Regions from separate parts of the Pseudomonas artemisiae genome, predicted to be linked through region 4. Evidence: predicted binding sites of a transcription regulator. Region 4 holds the regulator's gene; each other region holds the start of a gene.

Region 1 (4,564 bases), on a different contig from region 4:
CCGTAGGAGCTAGCGATAGCTAGCGAACGGTTCAACGCCTATTCGCGAGCTGCGCCGCTACTACAGCTGCTTACCTGCCGGTGTTTCCATCTTCAGCGCGCCGCTGTCGAAGATGTTGAGCTTTTCCCGCAACTCCCGTGGCTGCACTGTAGGGTTTTGCTCTGCTACAGGTGTAGCCGTGGGTTGGGAAGCGGGTGCGGCGGCGCCAGATGGCGCAGGGGCCGTGGGCGCCGCAGGCGGCGTGGCGTCGCTCGGCGGCGGCTGTTCTCCTTCGATATCGCGCTGGGCCTTCTTGGTCAACACGATGATGTCAATCCGCCGGTTCACCGGGTTCAACGGATTCTTGCGGTCGAATAGCGACGACGAGCCATAACCCACCACCCGGGCGATTTGCCCCTCAGGATAGCTGCCGGTCACCAAGGCGCGCCGAGCCGCGTTGGCACGGTTGGCAGACAGCTCCCAGTTGCCAAAATCCGCGCTGGCCGCGTACGGCTTGGCATCGGTGTGGCCACTGATGCTGACTTTGTTGGGTACTTCCTTGATGGTGTCAGCCATGGCTAACAGTATGTCTTCGAAGTACGACTTGAGCCGCGCGCTGCCCAGGTCGAACATTGGCCGGTTCTCGGCGTCCATGATCTGGATACGCAGGCCGTCCTGAGTGATCTCGAACAGGATCTGGTCCTTGAATTTCTGCAGCTGCGGGTTCTCGTCGACCTTGTTCTGCAACTCTTGCAACAGCAGCTCGAGGCGGTCTTTCTCGATCTTCTCCGCAATATTCTCCGCCTCGTTCGGGGTGACCTGGCTTTCAGCCTCGGGCCTGGGCGGGGCGTCCTTTGTTTCCGGATTGAGGGTGTGGTCCGGCGCCAGCTGTGGCGAGCCGCCCAGGTCGATCACATAAGGTGAGCCGCTTTCAGTAAAGCCGATCGGGTCCTTGAAATAGCCGGCAATAGCCAGCTTCTGCTCGGGGGTGGCTTCAGACAACAGCCACAGCACCAGGAAGAACGCCATCATCGCGGTAGCGAAGTCGGCGAAGGCAATTTTCCAGGCACCCCCATGGTGCCCGCCGCCAAAGCGCTTTACGCGCTTGACGATGATCGGCTGATTATTTTCCATGGCTTAGCGACCGCGCACTGCTTGTTCAAGCTCGGCGAAGCTAGGGCGGTGTGCTGGGTACAGCACCTTGCGCCCGAACTCTACCGCCAGGGTAGGCGGCATGCCGGAAGCCGAGGCCACCAGCGAAGCCTTGATAGCCTCGAATACGTTCATTTCTTCCTTGGCGTCGTGGCCCAAGGTAGTGGACAGCGGGCCGAAGAACCCATAAGCGGCGAGAATACCGAAGAAGGTACCGACCAGGGCCGCGCCCACGTGACCACCGATGGCTGCCTTATCGCCGTCACCAAGGGAAGCCATCGTCACTACGATACCCAATACCGCGGCCACGATACCGAAACCTGGTAAGCCGTCGGCGATGCCCTGCACGGCATGGGAAGGGTGCTCAAGCTCTTCTTTCATGCTCAGCAATTCCATGTCGAACAGGCCTTCAAGCTCATGGGGTGCCATGTTGCCTGAAGACATGATACGCAAGTAATCGCAAATGAATGCAGTCATGCGGGCATCATTGAGCACCGCAGGGTACTTGGCGAAAATCGGGCTGGCGGCGGCATCTTCGATATCGCCTTCAATGGCCATCATGCCTTCACGGCGGCTCTTGTTGAGGATTTCATAGATCAACCCCAGCACTTCAAGGTAGAAGGCGTGGGTAAACCGAGACTTGAACATCTTCAAGGATTTCTTGAGGACGTGCATGGTCATGTAGCCTGGGTTGGCCTGCAAGAACGCGCCAAGGCAAGCGCCCCCGATGATCAACACCTCGTAAGGCTGGATCAAGGCCGCGATTTTCCCGTGGGAAAGGACGTACCCGCCGAGAACACTCGCGAATACGACGATGATGCCGATAATTTTAGCCATAGGTCAGGAACACTTCGAAACGTGGAAAAACTGGCGCGGGGCCGTTTCAATCTCTGCTTCTACCTATCGGCAGACCCGCGCCAGACTATAGTGACCATTCGTTAAAAACTAGTTGAGCGAGCGCGCTTCCTTATGTCAGTAGTCAGGCAGCAGAACATCGAGGCATGGGTTAAGTCATTGGGTAACGTACGTATTCCGGTGCCAAGGGCGAGCCACGAACGCGTATGCGCCGTACTCAACGATAGCCGTAGTTCGCTGCGAGACATTGCTGAATGCATGCAAGGCAGTCCGGCGTTGGTGCTTAACGTGATACGTGAAGCCAACCTGCAAGCCAGCAACGCCCTCGTGGAACCCGCCGAAAGCTTGGAGATAGCACTGAACCGCTTGGGCCTCAAGCGCATTGGCGAACTATTGGCACGTGTACCGGCCCTTGAGCCTGCCGCGATCCCGTTGCCGTTGCGCCAACTGCAATTAGTGAGCCAGCACGCGACCCAACAAGCCAGCGGCTTTTTCGCCGCCCGTCTGGCCAGGCTATGGCAGGAAATCCATTGGGGCAGCCTGCTGTTCCTCGCCCCGCTGTGGCCGCTGGCGATGACCGAGCCGAAGTTGTTCGAAGAGTGGGACCTGCGGGTGCTGCATAAAGGCGAGAACCCCGCCCAGGTGGAGCGCGAGCTATTTGGAGTGCGCATACTGGACCTGTGCATGGCGCTGGCCGAGTACTGGCGGCTGCCGGCCTGGGTGCTGCAGGGTTACCGCGCCCTTACACTGGAGCGCCGCGCCTTGGCCAGGAGCTTGCTGATCGCCCGGCACGACCAAGATCCCCTTGACCAGCAGCGCCAGCTCGACGCCAACCCCGACCTGTACCGCTGGCTGAGCCAGCCGGCCATGACCGTGCTGTTGGCCAATGGGCTGGCCCTGGCGTGCGAACAGGGCTGGTACACCCCCCATGTGCTGCGCTGGCAACAGCTGCTGGCCCTTTATACTCAGGCGCCGCTGGAACAGGTTCAGCAGCAGACCCACACCCTGGCGGTCCAAAGCGCCCATGCTCATGCCGATCCGGAGCTATGGCACCCGGCGGTCGCCTTGCCCTGGCCGGCCGGAGAGCGGCGACTGCACGCCGGGTTGCTACCTATGCCTGGCCCTAGCCCTCAAGCCCTGGCGCTATGGCGGCGGCACTGCGCCACACTGCTGGCCGAGCCCAGTGCGTTCAACAACGCTTTGCACCTTACCGGCGTAGCCGTTGAAGCCCTGCAGGCCTGCGGCATGCGCCGTATTGCCTTGCTAATGGTCGATAAAGCTCAGGCCAATCTGCGCGTGCATCAGATCGCCGGGCTACCGAAGGTCGCCTCCGAGCTAAGCATGGCCCTGGCTCACGCACCGTTGCTGCAGCGTTTGGTGGAGCGCCCAGGTCAATTGCGTTTGACGCCACAGAACAACGCTTCGCTGTCACGGCTGATCCCAGCCAGCCTGCGGGTAATGTTTCGCGGCGAGCATTTGCTGCTGCGCTCCATTGCCAGCCAAAATCGAGTGTTGATGCTGTTGCTGGCTGACCAAGGCGGCTTGCCCATGGCCGAGACCAGCGTGCAAGCCTTTACCAAAACTTCGCAGTGCATCGAGCGTGCGCTCGTGGCCTTCAGTAACCGCAGGCAGTAGTGGTTGCGTTACAATCTTGCTTTGATCAAACCGTGGAGCGTACTCATGGCTGATTTCTCCGGCCTTGGGCTGGTCATCGAACCCTCCGACCTAGTGCCTAGGCTGCACGCGCCGGGTGTGGTGGTGGTCGACCTCACCAGCCAGGCACGTTATAGCGCTGGGCATATACCCGGCGCCCGTTTCGTTGCACCGGCCCGCACTCAACTAGGTACCCCGCCAGCGCCTGGCCTGCTGCCCGATATCCAAGCGCTGCGTGAGCTGTTCGGCGAACTGGGCCATGGCCCGAACGTGACCTACGTGGTGTACGACGACGAAGGTGGTGGCTGGGCCGGTCGATTTATCTGGCTGCTGGACGTTATCGGCCACAGCCGCTATCACTACCTCAATGGCGGCCTGTTGGCCTGGCAGGCCGAGGGTCTTGAATTGAGTACCGATGTGCCCGCGCCGTTGTCGGGGGAGGCGTCCATTACTCTGCACGAAGGCCCAACCGCTACCCTCGATTACCTGCGCGAGCGCCTGGGCGCGCCAGACCTGGCCATCTGGGATGCCCGGGGGCCCTTGGAATACTCCGGGGAGAAACGCGTGGCGGCACGTGGCGGGCACATTCCCGGGGCGGTTAACTTCGAATGGACAGCAGGCATGGACCCCTCGCGCGCGTTGCGCTTGCGCCAGGACCTCCCGCAAGTGCTTGAAGCGCTAGGGATTACCCCCGATAAAGAAATTATCACTCACTGCCAGACCCACCACCGGTCTGGCTTCACTTATCTGGCCGCCAAGGCGCTGGGCTACCCGCGGGTCAAAGCCTATGCCGGGTCTTGGGGTGAGTGGGGCAATTCACCCGACACCCCTGTCGAAGTCTAAAGGGCTATCCATGAAAGATCGCTTGTTCATCCTCTCTCAGTATCTGCTGCCTCACCATTTGCTGTCGCGGCTGGCTGGCTGC
Region 2 (4,564 bases), on a different contig from region 4:
TCGCCCTTGGCAGGCTTGCCACTTGGGCGCTGGGTTCACTTCACTTCAACCCATGGAGAGCAGTTACCCATGACGGCCCATATCATTCACTTTACCGCGTCCATCAACGCCACTTCCACCGGCGAGCTTATCGAAAAGTGCTCACTGGCCACCCAAAAGGGCGCCTCTAAGATCGTTATCAAGATCGCGACCATGGGTGGGGAGTGCAGCTACGGATTCTCGCTCTATAACTTCCTGACCGCCCTGCCGGTGCCCGTACATACCCATAACCTGGGCACCGTAGAGTCCATGGGCAATATTATTTTCCTGGCCGGCGAGCAGCGTACGGCCTGCAAGCACAGTAAGTTCTTGTTCCACCCGTTTCACTGGAACCTGCACGGCTCCGTGGACCACGCGCGGATGTCCGAATACGCCATGAGCCTGGATTACGACCTGGAGTTGTATTCGCGCATCGTGGAGGAGCGCACCCAGGGTGCCAGGGCTCCCTTGGATGTGTCCCAGTGCTTGATCGCCGCGCCGCGTATCCTAGACCCTGGTCAGGCCCAGAGCGCGGGCCTGATTCACAGAATCGACGCGCTACCCATGCCGGTCGATGCCGTCAGTTACAGCGTCCATGGGTAAGGCCGCTTAATCCATCGCCTGAGCCATCAGCGCTTGTACTTCGTTGCGGGTAGGGGAATAGGCGCCAGGGTGGCTACAGGACACTGACGCGCAGGCCGCCGCGAACCTCAAGCGGTGGTGTGGGTCGGTGATGCCCAACAGCGCGGAGGCCAGCCAGCCCGCCATGCTGGCATCGCCCGCGCCTACGGTATCCGCCACTGTGACCGGAATCGCAGGTTGCTCGAAGGTGGCCTGTGGCGTATAGAGCACCAGCCCGCGCTCGCCCTGGGTGAACAGTATGTCTGCCTGCGGGTTGAGGTAGCGCAGTTCCTTCAGGGCCTGCTGCTCATCCAGGCCGGGGTAGATATGCCGAAGGTCTTCGTCGGACAGCTTGATGGTGGTGGCGAGCCTGGCGAGGGTAGGGAAGGTGTGTTCCCGGTAATGGTCGGTCATCAGGTTACGCCAGTTAGGGTCGTAGCTGATGGCCTTGCCTGCGGCCTTGGCGTGTTTCGCGGTGTCTACCAACAGGGAAGCTAAAGGCTCCCGGGCCAGGCTGATACAGCTGAAATGGCACAGCTCCACCTCGTTTAACCAGCCTTCGGGTAATTGCCCGAGGTCGAAACCCAGGTCCGCTTCCCCCGCGAAGAAATACCGCGGTGGCGCGCTGGACGGCACGATAGCCACTAGAGGGTCGGCGTTTACGCGTTGTATAAACCGAATGTCCAGGCCAGCAGCCCTGGATTTCTCGGCGATTTCTTCACCCAATGAGTCCTGGCTGATAGCGCCGCCGAATGCGCTTGATACCCCAAGTTGGCTAAGGGTACGCGCAACGTTCCAAGGCGCGCCCCCTGGATAGCCCCGCCAGTGGCCAGGGGTGGTTTGCACGATATCCGTTAGCGCTTCGCCGAATACCACGACACGGGGCAGGGGCATGCAGAAAATCCTTATTGTTAGAGGGTACGTAGGGCAGCACTGGCGCGGGCAACAAGCGGCCCGTGTAAAGGTCACGTTGAGGCGCAGCATACCCAGCGGCCAAGTGCCTGACCAGCACGGTGCTGGCCTAGGGCCGATACTTTTTTGCCCTGGCAGAGGCCAGCGATAGGCGCCGCTGACTCAAGCTAAGGGATAAGTGGTCGATACGCTTGTTTGAGCGGACAACCCTACCCGTACTGGCTCACGAGGTCATTATGCTTTTACGTAACTGGAAAGTGGCTCCACGCGCTGCCTTCGGCTTTGGCTTGATCGCATTGATGGTAGGTTTCCTGGGCCTGTTTTCATTGAACAAGATGGCCAGTATCCGCGAGCGGGCGGTGATCATCGAAACCAATTGGGTGCCGAGTATTCGCCTGGTCGATACCATCCGGGAAAACATGCTGCGGGTTCGCACCATTTCCCTGCGCATGGCGCTGGATCCTGATCTGAAGAACATCGACACCTACATGAGCCAGTACGAGGTACGTAACAAGGCGTTGATGGAAAACCTCAAGGCCTTTGAGGCGTTTATCGACACGCCTGAAGAACAGACCCTGTATCGTCAGTTCAGCAACGATTTTCACGCCTACCAAAAGGGCATGGCCGACTCGTTCGTGCTAGCCCGTACCGGCGATAGAGACGCGCTCAACAAGCTGCTGCTGGTAGATATGAAACCCGTGGTCGATGGCACCGGCGCGCAGTTGGCGGCCATGGGCGAGCTATACGGAAAAGGCATTGAGGGTGAGGGTAAAGCGTCCACCGAGCAGTATGCCCGCTCTCAGTGGGTAGTAAGCCTGGTGATCGCCCTGGCCGCCGTGGTCACTATTGTCCTGGCCTGGTTGCTGACCCGCAGCATTGTGTTGCCACTTAGAAGCGCCGTGCAAACTGCCTGCAATGTGGCTGAGGGCGACCTGACCAAAAGCATCGAAGTGCAGGGGCGCGATGAAGTAAGCCAATTGCAACTGTCCCTCGCCCAGATGCAGCAAAGGCTGCGCGAAACCCTGGGCGAGATATCCGGCTCCTCGACCCAGCTTGCCGCCGCCGCAGAGGAACTCAACGCGGTAACCGAGCAAGCCGGGCAAGGGTTACAGCGACAGAACGATGAAATCGAACAGGCCGCCACGGCGGTAAACGAGATGAGCGCCGCGGTAGACGAAGTCGCCCGCAACGCGGTCTCCACGTCGGAAGCCTCCAAGGCCTCTAATCAGGCCGCCCAAATGGGGCAAACCAAGGTGTCATCAACCATTGATGCGATCGCGCAGTTGTCCACCGGAGTGGAAAGCACCTCCACGCTGGTGCAGGCACTGGCCAGGCAGTCCCAAGACATCGGCAAGGTGTTAGATGTGATTCGGGCAATCGCTGAGCAAACCAACCTGTTGGCCTTGAACGCGGCTATCGAGGCAGCTCGGGCGGGGGAGTCTGGCCGAGGCTTCGCAGTGGTGGCGGACGAGGTGCGGGCATTGGCGCATCGCACCCAGAATTCGACCCAGGAAATCGAGCAAATGGTCACCAGCATGCGCAGCGGTGCTAGCCAGGCCCTGATGTCTATCGAAAGCAGCACCGCCCGCGCCCAGCAAACTCAGGAAATGGCCAAGAGCGCTGGCACCGCGCTTGAGGCGATCACGTCGGGAATCAGCGAGATGTACGAACGCAACCTGGTGATCGCCAGCGCCGCCGAGCAACAGGCCCAAGTGGCGCGGGAAGTTGACCGCAACCTGGTCAACATCCGCGACCTCTCGGTACAGACAGCCGCCGGTGCCCACGAAACCAGCGCGTCCAGCCATGAGCTGGCGCGGCTGGCCGCAGACCTTAACCGCTTGGTATCTCGATTTAGTTTGTAGGGTAAGGGGAGTGACGGTGCTGTGAATCAAGCATGACGCTCTCTTGCTCAATCCCAGCTCAACGCCCCACCGGTTTGGTACTCGATCACGCGGGTTTCGAAGAAGTTTTTCTCTTTTTTCAAGTCCATGATCTCGCTCATCCAAGGGAAGGGGTTGGTGGTGCCTGGGTACTCTTCCTTCAGGCCGATCTGGGACAGGCGGCGGTTGGCGATGAACTTGAGGTAGTCCTCCATCATGGCCGCGTTCATGCCCAACACGCCGCGGGGCATGGTGTCTCGCGCGTATTCGATTTCCAGCTGGGTGCCCTGAAGGATCATCTGGGTGGCCTCTTCCTTGAGGTCGGCATCCCACAGGTGCGGGTTCTCGATCTTGATCTGGTTGATCACGTCGATACCGAAGTTCAGGTGCATGGATTCATCGCGCAGAATGTATTGGAACTGCTCGGCCACGCCGGTCATCTTGTTGCGTCGGCCCATGGAGAGGATCTGGGTGAAGCCGCAATAGAAGAAAATACCTTCAAGTACGCAGTAGTAGGCGATCAGGTTGCGCAGCAGCTCTTTATCGGTTTCCACGGTGCCGGTGTTGAACTGCGGATCGGAAATGGCGCGGGTGTACTTCAGGCCCCAGGCGGCTTTTTTGGCGACCGATGGGATCTCGTGGTACATGTTGAAGATCTCGCCTTCATCCATGCCCAGCGATTCAATGCAGTACTGGTAGGCATGGGTGTGGATCGCCTCTTCGAAGGCCTGGCGCAGGATGTACTGGCGGCATTCGGGGTTGGTGATCAGGCGGTACACCGCCAACGCCAGGTTGTTGGCGACCAAGGAATCGGCGGTAGAGAAAAAGCCCAGGTTGCGCATGACGATGCGGCGCTCGTCGTCGGTCAGGCCTTCAGGGCTCTTCCACAAGGCGATGTCGGCGGTCATGTTGACCTCTTGCGGCATCCAGTGGTTAGCGCAGCCGTCCAGGTACTTCTGCCAAGCCCAGTCGTACTTGAAAGGCACCAATTGGTTAAGGTCGGCGCGGCAGTTGATCATGCGCTTTTCGTCGACGGCCACGCGGGCAGCGGAGCCTTCGAGCTCAGCCAAGCCTTCGGCAATATCCAGGCTATTGAGGGCAGCCTTGGCGCGGGCGACTGCCGCGCTGTCGGC
Region 3 (4,564 bases), on a different contig from region 4:
CCACGCCTTTACCTTGGCGCCCTGGATCGCCGGAGAATCGGCCCCGGCAGAAGTATCGGCCTTCACCGATCAACGTTTTACGGAGCCTCGTCATGAGCAGCACGCCCTTGTTCACTAGCCTGGGTAGCCTTGACCGACCACGGGTACTGATCGAATTGGACGGCCAGCCCTTGAGCGTGCTGGCAGATATTTCCCTGGCTGCGGCTTTGCTGGAAGCGGGGGTAGGGCATACCCGCCGCACACCGGTCAGCGGCGCGGCGCGTGGGGCCTATTGCCTGATGGGGGTGTGCTTCGATTGCCTGATGCATATCGAAGGCACTTCCCAACGCGCCTGCCAGGTACTGGTACGCCCTGCCTTACGGGTACAGCGGCATCTGATAGCCACCGCCGCAGGTGAGCGGCATGAGTGAAGCATGGCAGGTGGTGATCATCGGCGCGGGGCCAGCGGGCATGGCCGCGGCGTTAACCTTGAACGGCTTAGGGCTGCGGGTACTGGTGGTGGACGAGCAGCCTCACCCTGGAGGGCAAATCTACCGTGGCGCCCACCTTGCGCCTGAAGAACGGGCCAAGGTGCTGGGGCCGGACTACCAAGCCGGGGCAGCGAGGGTAGAGGCCTTCCTGGCCAGTGGCGTGGCCTATGTGCCCCAGGCTTCGGTATGGCTGGTCACCGCGCAGCGCGAGGTGCACTACCGCGCCGCTGGCCAGGCCTATCGCGTTCAGGCTCAGGCGGTATTGCTGTGCTGCGGCGCGTATGAACGGCCCATGCCACTGCCGGGCTGGACACTGCCTGGGGTAATGACCGCAGGCGCCGCGCAAATTCAGCTAAAAGGTGCCGGGCTGATTCCGGCAAGCCCTGTAACGTTGGCCGGCAGCGGCCCACTGCTGTACCTGCTGGCCTGGCAATACCTGCGCGCTGGGGTAGACATCGCGGCGCTGGTAGACACCGCCACTACCGACGATGGCTTCAAGGCGTTGCGTTACTTGCCCCAGGCGTTGGGGAATGCCCGACAACTCTTGAAGGGCCTTGGTTTGTTGCAAGCCATACGCCGAGCCAGGGTTCCCTGGTACCTGGCGGCCAGCGATTTGCGTATCGACGGCCAGAACCATGCCGAAGGCCTGCGGTTTTTCAGCGCAGGGCGCGAGCATCAGGTGGCTAGCCGCCTGATTCTGCTGCACCAAGGCGTAGTGCCCAATACCCAGCCGACCCAGGCCTTGCAGGCCACTCACCGTTGGGATGAGCGCCAGCAGTGCTGGGTAGCCGAGCAAAACCTGTGGGGCGAACTGAGCGTAGCGGGCTGTTTCGTGGCTGGCGACGGCGCTGGCATCGAAGGCGCGCAGGTCGCCGAACTGCAGGGGCGCGTGGTGGCCATTGGCATTGCCCAGGCGCTGGGGCGACTCAGTGCCCGTGCGGCTACAGCCCAGGCCAAGCCATGGCGGCAACGCCTGGCACGGCAGCGTAGCGCACGGGCTTTTCTCGATACCGTGTACGCGCCGCGCCCGGCGTACCTGGCACCGGCCGACCGCACCATTGTCTGCCGCTGTGAGGAGGTCACCGCCGGAGACGTTCGCCACTACGCCGCTTTGGGCTGCCTGGGCCCGAATCAAGCCAAGGCCTACGGGCGCTGCGGCATGGGCCCGTGCCAGGGGCGCCAATGCGGCCTGAGCGTCACCCGCCTGCTGGCCGATGCCCACGGCCTTAGCCCGGCACAGGTGGGCTATTACCGTATCCGCCCACCGCTTACCCCAATCACCCTGGCCGAATTGGCCAGTGAGCAATCACCTTTCCAGTCACCTTAATGAGGTATTACCCCCATGACCGAGATTACCCGTCACCAACCCAACGCCCGCTTGAGTCGGGTGGTGGTTCACAATAACGTCGCGTGGCTGGCTGGGGTGGCGCCTGCCGATTGCACTCAGGACGCGGCAGGGCAAACGGCGCAAGTGCTGGCCCGTATCGACGAGTTGCTCGAACAAGCAGGCACCGACCGCAGCCGGTTGCTCTCGGTACACATATGGATGGCCCAGATGGCCCGTGACCTGGAGGCAATGAATGCACAGTGGTCCCAGTGGCTGGGTGACGCTGGGCGCCCGGCTCGCGCCACCTGCCAAGTCGCCTTCGACGACCCTGACCTGCTGGTGGAAATCATCGTCACCGCAGCGGTGTAGGCTGTACCTTAACGTTCTTTATTTCGCCGTGAGCACCTGTCCATGGAAACCAAAGCCGTACTAGGGCAACTCGAAGCCCAGCAAATCCTCACTGCCGCCAGCACCCATGCCCAGGCCCAGGGTTGGGCGGTCGCCATCGCCGTGGTAGACGACGGTGGTCACCCCCTGGCTTTTTTGCGCCTGGACGGGGCAAGCCCCATCGCTTCGTACATTGCTACTGAAAAAGCCCGTAGCGCGGCCTTGGGGCGGCGTGAAACCAAAGGCTATGAAGACATGGTCAATGGTGGGCGCAGTGCATTCCTAAGCGCGCCATTGCTCACCTCCCTTGAAGGGGGCGTGCCAATCCTGTTCGAGGGTCAGGTGGTGGGCGCGGTAGGGGTGTCGGGTGTAAAGGCCGACCAAGACGCACAAGTGGCCAAGGCAGGCGCCGCGACCCTGGGCGGTTGAGCGTTCACAGGTGGGCAGTGGCCGTGCACGCCAGGCGTTGCGCTCAAGATTTGGCCTTTGCAGCCGTTAGGGTGAACTCTGGGTGCTGTTAGCACCGCCCCAACGGACTGCTTACCTATGAACCTACGCGCTCTGAATATCGCCAAACGCAGCATTCTCTGCTTTGGCTTAATTTCTGCGATTGTCGCCGTACTCGGCCTGTCAAGCCTGTACCAGGCCTCGAAGATGCATACCGAGGCCCAGTACCTCTCTACCGAGAATATCCCTGGCATCCTCGCCAGTAACGCCCTCGCCTTACAGTTGACCAGGGTGCGTATCGAAGTGCTTCGAATGATCGCCGTGCCAGCAACCGTTGCGCAAACCCAAGAGGGCATCCATAAAATGGGTGGGCTGGTAGAAGACCTGCTTGTTCAATACCAGCCCATGGTCGGCCCCGACAGTGAGCGGGCCAATTTCGAAGAGTTGCGCCGGGTGTACAAAAGTTACGCCGATGGCGCCGACCGGATAGCCGCCATGGTAAGCACCGGGGACATGGAGGGCGCGCGCGACTTGGTGAGCCAGGGCATGGCCGTGGACGGTCGCAAGATGTACGAGCTGGCCAACGCGCTGCGCGAGCAGAACCTGGCCGAATCCAAGGCTCATGACGCCCTTGGCAGCGCGATCTACGTTGAAACCCGCAACGTGATCATCGTGACCATTCTTATTGCCCTGGGCCTGACCATCCTGCTGTCCTGGGGCATGACCCGTAGCCTTACCGGCCCAATCCAAACCGCGGTGGCAGCGGCGCGGCGCATCGCCGGGGGCGACCTTACAGGTACCCTGGATGCCTCTGGCAAGGACGAGCCCGCCCAGTTGCTCGGTGCCATGGCGGCCATGCAGGCCACGTTGCGCAGCACCCTGGACCAGATCAGTAACTCTGCCCAGCAACTGGCCTCGGCCAGCGAGGAAATGAGCGCGGTCATGAGCGAAAGCGCCAGTGGCCTGGGTCAACAGAACCAGGAAATCGAAATGGCCGCCACTGCCGTGACTGAAATGACCCAAGCCGTGGAAGAGGTGGCGTCCAATGCCGTGTCGGCGTCGGCGGATTCGCGCATTGCCAGTGATTCGGCCCGCACCGGCCAGGCGGAGCTGGACGCGACCCTCGGCGCCATCGGCACACTGACCGATAACGTACTGGACGCCTCTGGCCAAGCCACTCAGTTGGCCGAGCAAACCCATAGCATCAGCAAGGTGTTGGATGTGATCCGCGCCGTGGCCGACCAAACCAACCTGTTGGCGCTCAATGCCGCCATTGAAGCTGCCCGCGCCGGTGAAGCCGGCCGTGGCTTTGCCGTGGTAGCCGACGAAGTACGCTCCTTGGCGCACCGCACCGGTGAGTCCACCCGTGAGATCGAAGCCATGATCGGTACCATCCAGGTGGGCACTACCCAAACCGTGGACGCATTGCTCACCAGCGCCGATCAGGCCCGCTCGACCCAGGCCCAGGCCCGGGAAGCCAACGAAGCGCTGCGGATCATCTCCCAGGCGGTGGCTGGCATCGACGAGCGCAATAGGGTCATCGCCAGCGCCGCCGAGGAACAGGCAAAAGTGGCCCGTGAAGTGGACCAGAACCTGGTGCGCATCCGCGACCTGTCCATCCGCACCTCTGCTGGCGCCGAGCAAACCCATAGCGCCAGCCAGGAACTGGCGCGGTTGGCCAGCGACCTGGGCGGCCTGGTGAAAAACTTCAAGGTCTAGCAGGCCAGGAACAAGGGGTTATAAATGCACGGCGGGCGAGCCTACACTGGGCGCCCACCCAGCCCTACAGGAACGCCCCGTGATTGGCCCCGTTAGCATTGAAAGCCCCCACCCCGACTCGACCGACGAGGTGCTACAGTTCCTGCTAGCGGCGCGAGCAATCACCTTCCCCCAACTTACAGGCACGCCTGTCCCGGCCGACTTGGCAGCCTTC
Region 4 (4,564 bases):
AGTTGATCCAGCAGGGCTTCGAATTCGTTATCAGTGATCAGGTCACCACTGGCTACCGCTGGCGCGGCAGGTGTAGCAGTGGCCTGGGGCGTGCTAGGCAGGTTATCCGCCGCGAAGCTGCCTTTGCCGTGCAGTTGGTCGAGCAACGCCTCGAACTCAGAGTCGGTGATTTCGTCCGAGCTGGTACCTGACGCGGCAGACACGGCGGCAGGGGCAGCAGCGTTGGGGGCGAACTGGCCTTTGCCGTGCAACTGATCGAGCAGCGATTCGAATTCCGAATCAGTGATTTCATCACCCTCGACCGTGGCCTCAGCCGTGCTGTCCAGGCTGTCCATCAAGGCATCGAAGCCTGCATCGGCCATCGGTGCCGGTGCTGGCGCCTGTGCCACCAGCGGTTGGGCGCCGGCTGGTTCGGCTAGGCGAGCCAGTGCGGCCAGCAGTTCAGGCGTGGCGGGGGTCAGCGGCGCACGTTCACGCACTTGGCCAAACATGCTGTTGACGGTATCGAGTGCTTCGAGCACCACGTCCATGAGCTCGGAGTCAACCCGGCGCTCACCTTTACGAAGGATGTCGAACACGTTTTCGGCGATGTGGCAGCATTCCACGAGCTCATTGAGCTGAAGAAAGCCGGCGCCGCCCTTGACGGTATGAAAACCACGAAAAATCGCATTGAGCAGGTTCGCGTCATCGGGTCGGCTTTCCAGCTCTACCAATTGCTCGGATAACTGCTCGAGGATCTCGCCGGCCTCTACCAGGAAGTCCTGGAGGATTTCTTCATCGGCGCCGAAGCTCATGTGGGTGCTCCCTGGGGTTCTTAGAAATGACATCCGGCCTGGATGGCGCGCGTTAGCACCTGTTCGACGAACCTGCTAAACCCGCGTCAGAAGCCCAGGCTGGAAAGCAGATCGTCCACATCGTCCTGACCGGATACGACGTCTTCACGCTTATCGGCATGGATCTGCGGACCTTCACCCCGAGAGGTGTCTTTTTCAGGATTTTTTTCCTGACGCATGCTTTCGGCGTCGTGCTCGATGCCCGCGAACCGGTCTACCTGGCTGGCCATGAGCACCAGCTTGAGCAGGTTAGATTCCACGTCGGTGACCAGGGTCGTCACCCGCTTGATCACCTGGCCGGTGAGGTCCTGGTAATCCTGGGCAAGCAAAATATCATTGAGATGAGAAGAGAGCGCGCTGGCGTCGCTTTCACTGCGCGCCAAAAAGCCATCCACGCGCTTGACCAGTTCGCGAAACTCATCGGCCTGCACTTCGCGGCGCATGAACCGCTGCCAATCGGCACGCAGTGCCTTGGCGTCTTCTTCCAACCCATGGACCACCGGCGTGCTTTGCTCTACCAGGTCCATGGTGCGGTTGGCGGCGTTTTCCGTCAGGCGCACTACGTAGTCCAGGCGCTCGGTAGCGTCGGTAATCTGCGACACCTCCTCGGCCTTGGGAGACCGTGGGTCGATCTGGAAATTGACGATGGCGCTGTGCAGCTCGCGGGTCAGCTTGCCCACTTCCTGGTACAGGCCACGATCCCGGGTCTGGTTAAGCTCGTGAATCAGCTGCACCGCTTCGCCAAACTGGCCTTTTTCAAGGCTGTCGACCAATCGGCGGGCATGGGTTTTCAGGGTGTTTTCAAACTCACCCAACGGCAGATTTCTGGACTCCATAGCGCCCCCTGGCGGCCTTAGCTGTTCACGCGTTCGAAGATTTTTTCAATCTTCTCTTTAAGGACCTGTGCGGTGAATGGCTTGACCACATAACCGTTGACCCCGGCCTGGGCCGCTTCGATGATCTGCTCGCGCTTGGCTTCGGCGGTGACCATTAGCACGGGAAGGTGCTTGAGGCGGTCATCGGCACGGACCTGGCGCAGCAGGTCGATGCCTGTCATGCCTGGCATGTTCCAGTCGGTGACCAGGAAATCGAAACTGCCGTTTAGCAGCATCGGCAAAGCAGTGACGCCATCGTCGGCTTCGGAGGTATTCGTAAAGCCCAGATCGCGCAGCAGGTTTTTAATGATCCGCCGCATCGTCGAGAAATCGTCAACGATGAGGATTTTCATGTTCTTGTCCAAGTAGACCTCCAAGCAGTCTCAAACACGCCCGCTCCGGGACGCGCAATCAATCGAATTCGTTATGTATGCGCTACACCCCGCAACAAGAGGGCCTGCCCGCGACCAGCCACAACGCCAAAGCGAAGACCATCGCGAGCAAGCCCTACTGTCACGGCACTGTTTACCGCGCGGCGGCCCGCCATTCGCCAAGGCGGCTGCGCAAGCGCGCGGCGCATTGGCTGTGTAGCTGGCTCACCCGGGACTCACTCACCCCAAGCACTTCGCCGATTTCCTTGAGGTTAAGCTCCTCGTCGTAATACAACGCCAGCACCAGGCGTTCACGTTCCGGCAAGTTGGCGATGGCGTCGGCCAAGGCTGTTTGGAAGCGCTCGTCCTCCAGGCCTCGGGCCGGTTCGCCACTACCACTGGCGCCGTGTTCGTGCAGCCCTTCATGCTCGCCGTCCTGAAGCAGGTCGTCAAAGCTGAACAGGCGGCTGCCCAGTGTGTCATTGAGGATCGAATAATATTCATCGATCTTCATGTTGAGTTCGGCAGCAACCTCGTGATCTTTAGCGTCACGCCCGGTTCGCGCTTCAATCTTTCTGATTGCCTCACTCACGGTGCGGGTATTGCGGTGTACCGAGCGCGGTGCCCAGTCGCCTTTACGTACTTCATCGAGCATGGCGCCGCGAATTCGAATGCCGGCGTAGGTTTCGAAACTGGCCCCTTTGCTGGAATCGTATTTGTTGGCGACCTCCAGCAGCCCGATCATTCCCGCTTGGATCAAGTCCTCCACCTGAACGCTGGCCGGTAGCCGTGCCAGTAGGTGGTAGGCGATCCGCTTGACCAAAGGGGCATAGCGCTCGATCAGTTCATGCTGCTGCGATTGCCGAGAAGCATTGTTGTACATCCGGTATCCACTGGCGCTCATGAGACAGGCCCCGCACTGGTTTGCTGTACCAAACGTTCGACGAAGAATTCCAAGTGCCCCCGCGGGTTGGCGGGCAGCGGCCAGGTATCCACCTTCTGGGCGATGGCCTTGAAGGCCAGAGCGCATTTCGAGCGTGGGAAGGCTTCGTACACAGCGCGTTGCTTCTGTACGGCCTTGCGCACGGTTTCGTCATACGGCACCGCGCCCACATATTGGAGGGCGACGTCCAGAAAGCGGTCCGTCACCTTGGTCAGTTTGGCAAACAGGTTCCGCCCTTCCTGAGGGCTTTGAGCCATGTTGGCCAGTACACGGAAGCGGTTCATGCCGTAGTCACGGTTAAGCAGCTTGATCAGCGCGTAAGCGTCGGTGATGGAGGTAGGTTCATCGCACACCACCAGCAACACTTCCTGGGCCGCACGGACAAAGCTGACGACCGAATCACCAATCCCGGCCGCGGTATCGATCACCAGCACATCCAGGTTGTCACCGATTTCGCTAAAGGCCTGGATCAGCCCGGCATGCTGCGCGGGGGTCAGGTGCACCATGGTCTGGGTACCGGAGGCCGCGGGCACGATGCGAATGCCGCCCGGGCCCTGCAACAGCACGTCGCGCAGATCGCAGCGGCCCTCGATCACGTCGGCCAGGGTGCGTTTAGGGGTAAGGCCCAGCAGCACATCGACGTTGGCCAGGCCCAGGTCAGCGTCCAGCAGCATCACCCGCCGGCCGAGTTCGGCCAATGCCAATGAGAGGTTCACTGACACGTTTGTCTTGCCGACGCCGCCTTTGCCGCCGGTCACCGCAATCACCTGTACGGGATGCATGCTGCCCATTCGTTTTTTACCTTGTCACTGAGACGCTGGCTACACCACCGCCGGGCCGCCCTTGTGGCGAACCGGCACGACAACACCGTTGCACACCTAAGTGCTTCGACGGCTTGCCGCGCGTGATGCAGGTAGGTTTCAAACCATTCAGCAAGCCCTTTGGCCTGCTGTCGCGCAACCACTTGCGCATGCATTCATTCATTGTCATGCCCTCAACCCGCGCGCTTGCTAGGGCTGTGATACAGGTCGGCGAACATGTCGGCCATGGCCTCCTCGCTCGGCTCTTCCTGCATCTGGACGTTCACCGCGCGGCTCACCAACTGGTGCTTGCGGGGCAGGTGAAGGTCGTCTGGAATACGTGGGCCATCGGTAAGGTACGCCACCGGTAGCTCATGGCTGATGGCCAAGCTCAATACCTCACCCAGGCTCGCCGTTTCGTCAAGCTTGGTGAGGATACAGCCTGCGAGCCCACAGCGCTTGTAACTATGGTACGCGGCCGTTAATACCTGTTTCTGGCTGGTAGTGGCCAGCACCAAGTAATTGCGCGCCCGAATGCCCCGCCCGGCCAGGCTTTCAAGTTGCAGCTTAAGGGCCGGATCGCTGGCTTGCAGGCCAGCGGTATCGATCAGTACCACGCGTTTGCGCAGTAGCGGCTCCAAGGCTTGAGCCAGGGATTGGCCTGGGTCGACGTGAGTCACTGAAACGTTAAGGATGCGGCCCAGGGTTTTGAGCTGTTCCTGGGCGCCGATGCGGAAGCTGT

What was found. The regulator FliA, encoded in region 4, starts transcription of late flagellar genes. The targets are predictions, from matches to a motif close to CTAAAGTTTNNNNNNNNNNNGCCGNTAA.
Region 1: motA (flagellar motor stator protein MotA) is a predicted target of FliA. The motif match lies at 2,032-2,059, and genes of this name have one in related genera.
Region 2: ACWKV4_RS07840 (methyl-accepting chemotaxis protein) is a predicted target of FliA. The motif match lies at 1,713-1,740, and genes of this name have one in related genera.
Region 3: ACWKV4_RS09860 (methyl-accepting chemotaxis protein) is a predicted target of FliA. The motif match lies at 2,656-2,683, and genes of this name have one in related genera.

Annotation. Positions count from the first base shown of each region.
Region 1 is NZ_JBSKHS010000020.1:79-4,642, forward strand. Features, by position in the region: gene motB (flagellar motor protein MotB) at 61-1,113, opposite strand; gene motA (flagellar motor stator protein MotA) at 1,117-1,968, opposite strand; gene ACWKV4_RS18410 (HDOD domain-containing protein) at 2,101-3,621, shown strand; gene ACWKV4_RS18415 (rhodanese-like domain-containing protein) at 3,667-4,482, shown strand; gene asd (archaetidylserine decarboxylase) at 4,493-4,564, shown strand, end outside.
Region 2 is NZ_JBSKHS010000005.1:63,885-68,448, reverse strand. Features, by position in the region: gene ACWKV4_RS07850 (ATP-dependent Clp protease proteolytic subunit) at 70-621, shown strand; gene ACWKV4_RS07845 (carbohydrate kinase family protein) at 628-1,533, opposite strand; gene ACWKV4_RS07840 (methyl-accepting chemotaxis protein) at 1,788-3,413, shown strand; gene ACWKV4_RS07835 (ribonucleotide-diphosphate reductase subunit beta) at 3,461-4,564, opposite strand, start outside.
Region 3 is NZ_JBSKHS010000006.1:171,224-175,787, forward strand. Features, by position in the region: gene ACWKV4_RS09835 (NAD(P)/FAD-dependent oxidoreductase) at 1-118, shown strand, start outside; gene ACWKV4_RS09840 ((2Fe-2S)-binding protein) at 93-410, shown strand; gene ACWKV4_RS09845 (FAD/NAD(P)-dependent oxidoreductase) at 403-1,797, shown strand; gene ACWKV4_RS09850 (RidA family protein) at 1,813-2,166, shown strand; gene ACWKV4_RS09855 (heme-binding protein) at 2,209-2,613, shown strand; gene ACWKV4_RS09860 (methyl-accepting chemotaxis protein) at 2,731-4,350, shown strand; gene ACWKV4_RS09865 (GNAT family N-acetyltransferase) at 4,430-4,564, shown strand, end outside.
Region 4 is NZ_JBSKHS010000009.1:28,178-32,741, reverse strand. Features, by position in the region: gene ACWKV4_RS12185 (chemotaxis protein CheA) at 1-794, opposite strand, end outside; gene ACWKV4_RS12180 (protein phosphatase CheZ) at 881-1,669, opposite strand; gene ACWKV4_RS12175 (chemotaxis response regulator CheY) at 1,687-2,061, opposite strand; gene fliA (RNA polymerase sigma factor FliA) at 2,234-2,983, opposite strand; gene fleN (flagellar synthesis regulator FleN) at 2,980-3,813, opposite strand; gene flhF (flagellar biosynthesis GTPase FlhF) at 4,017-4,564, opposite strand, start outside.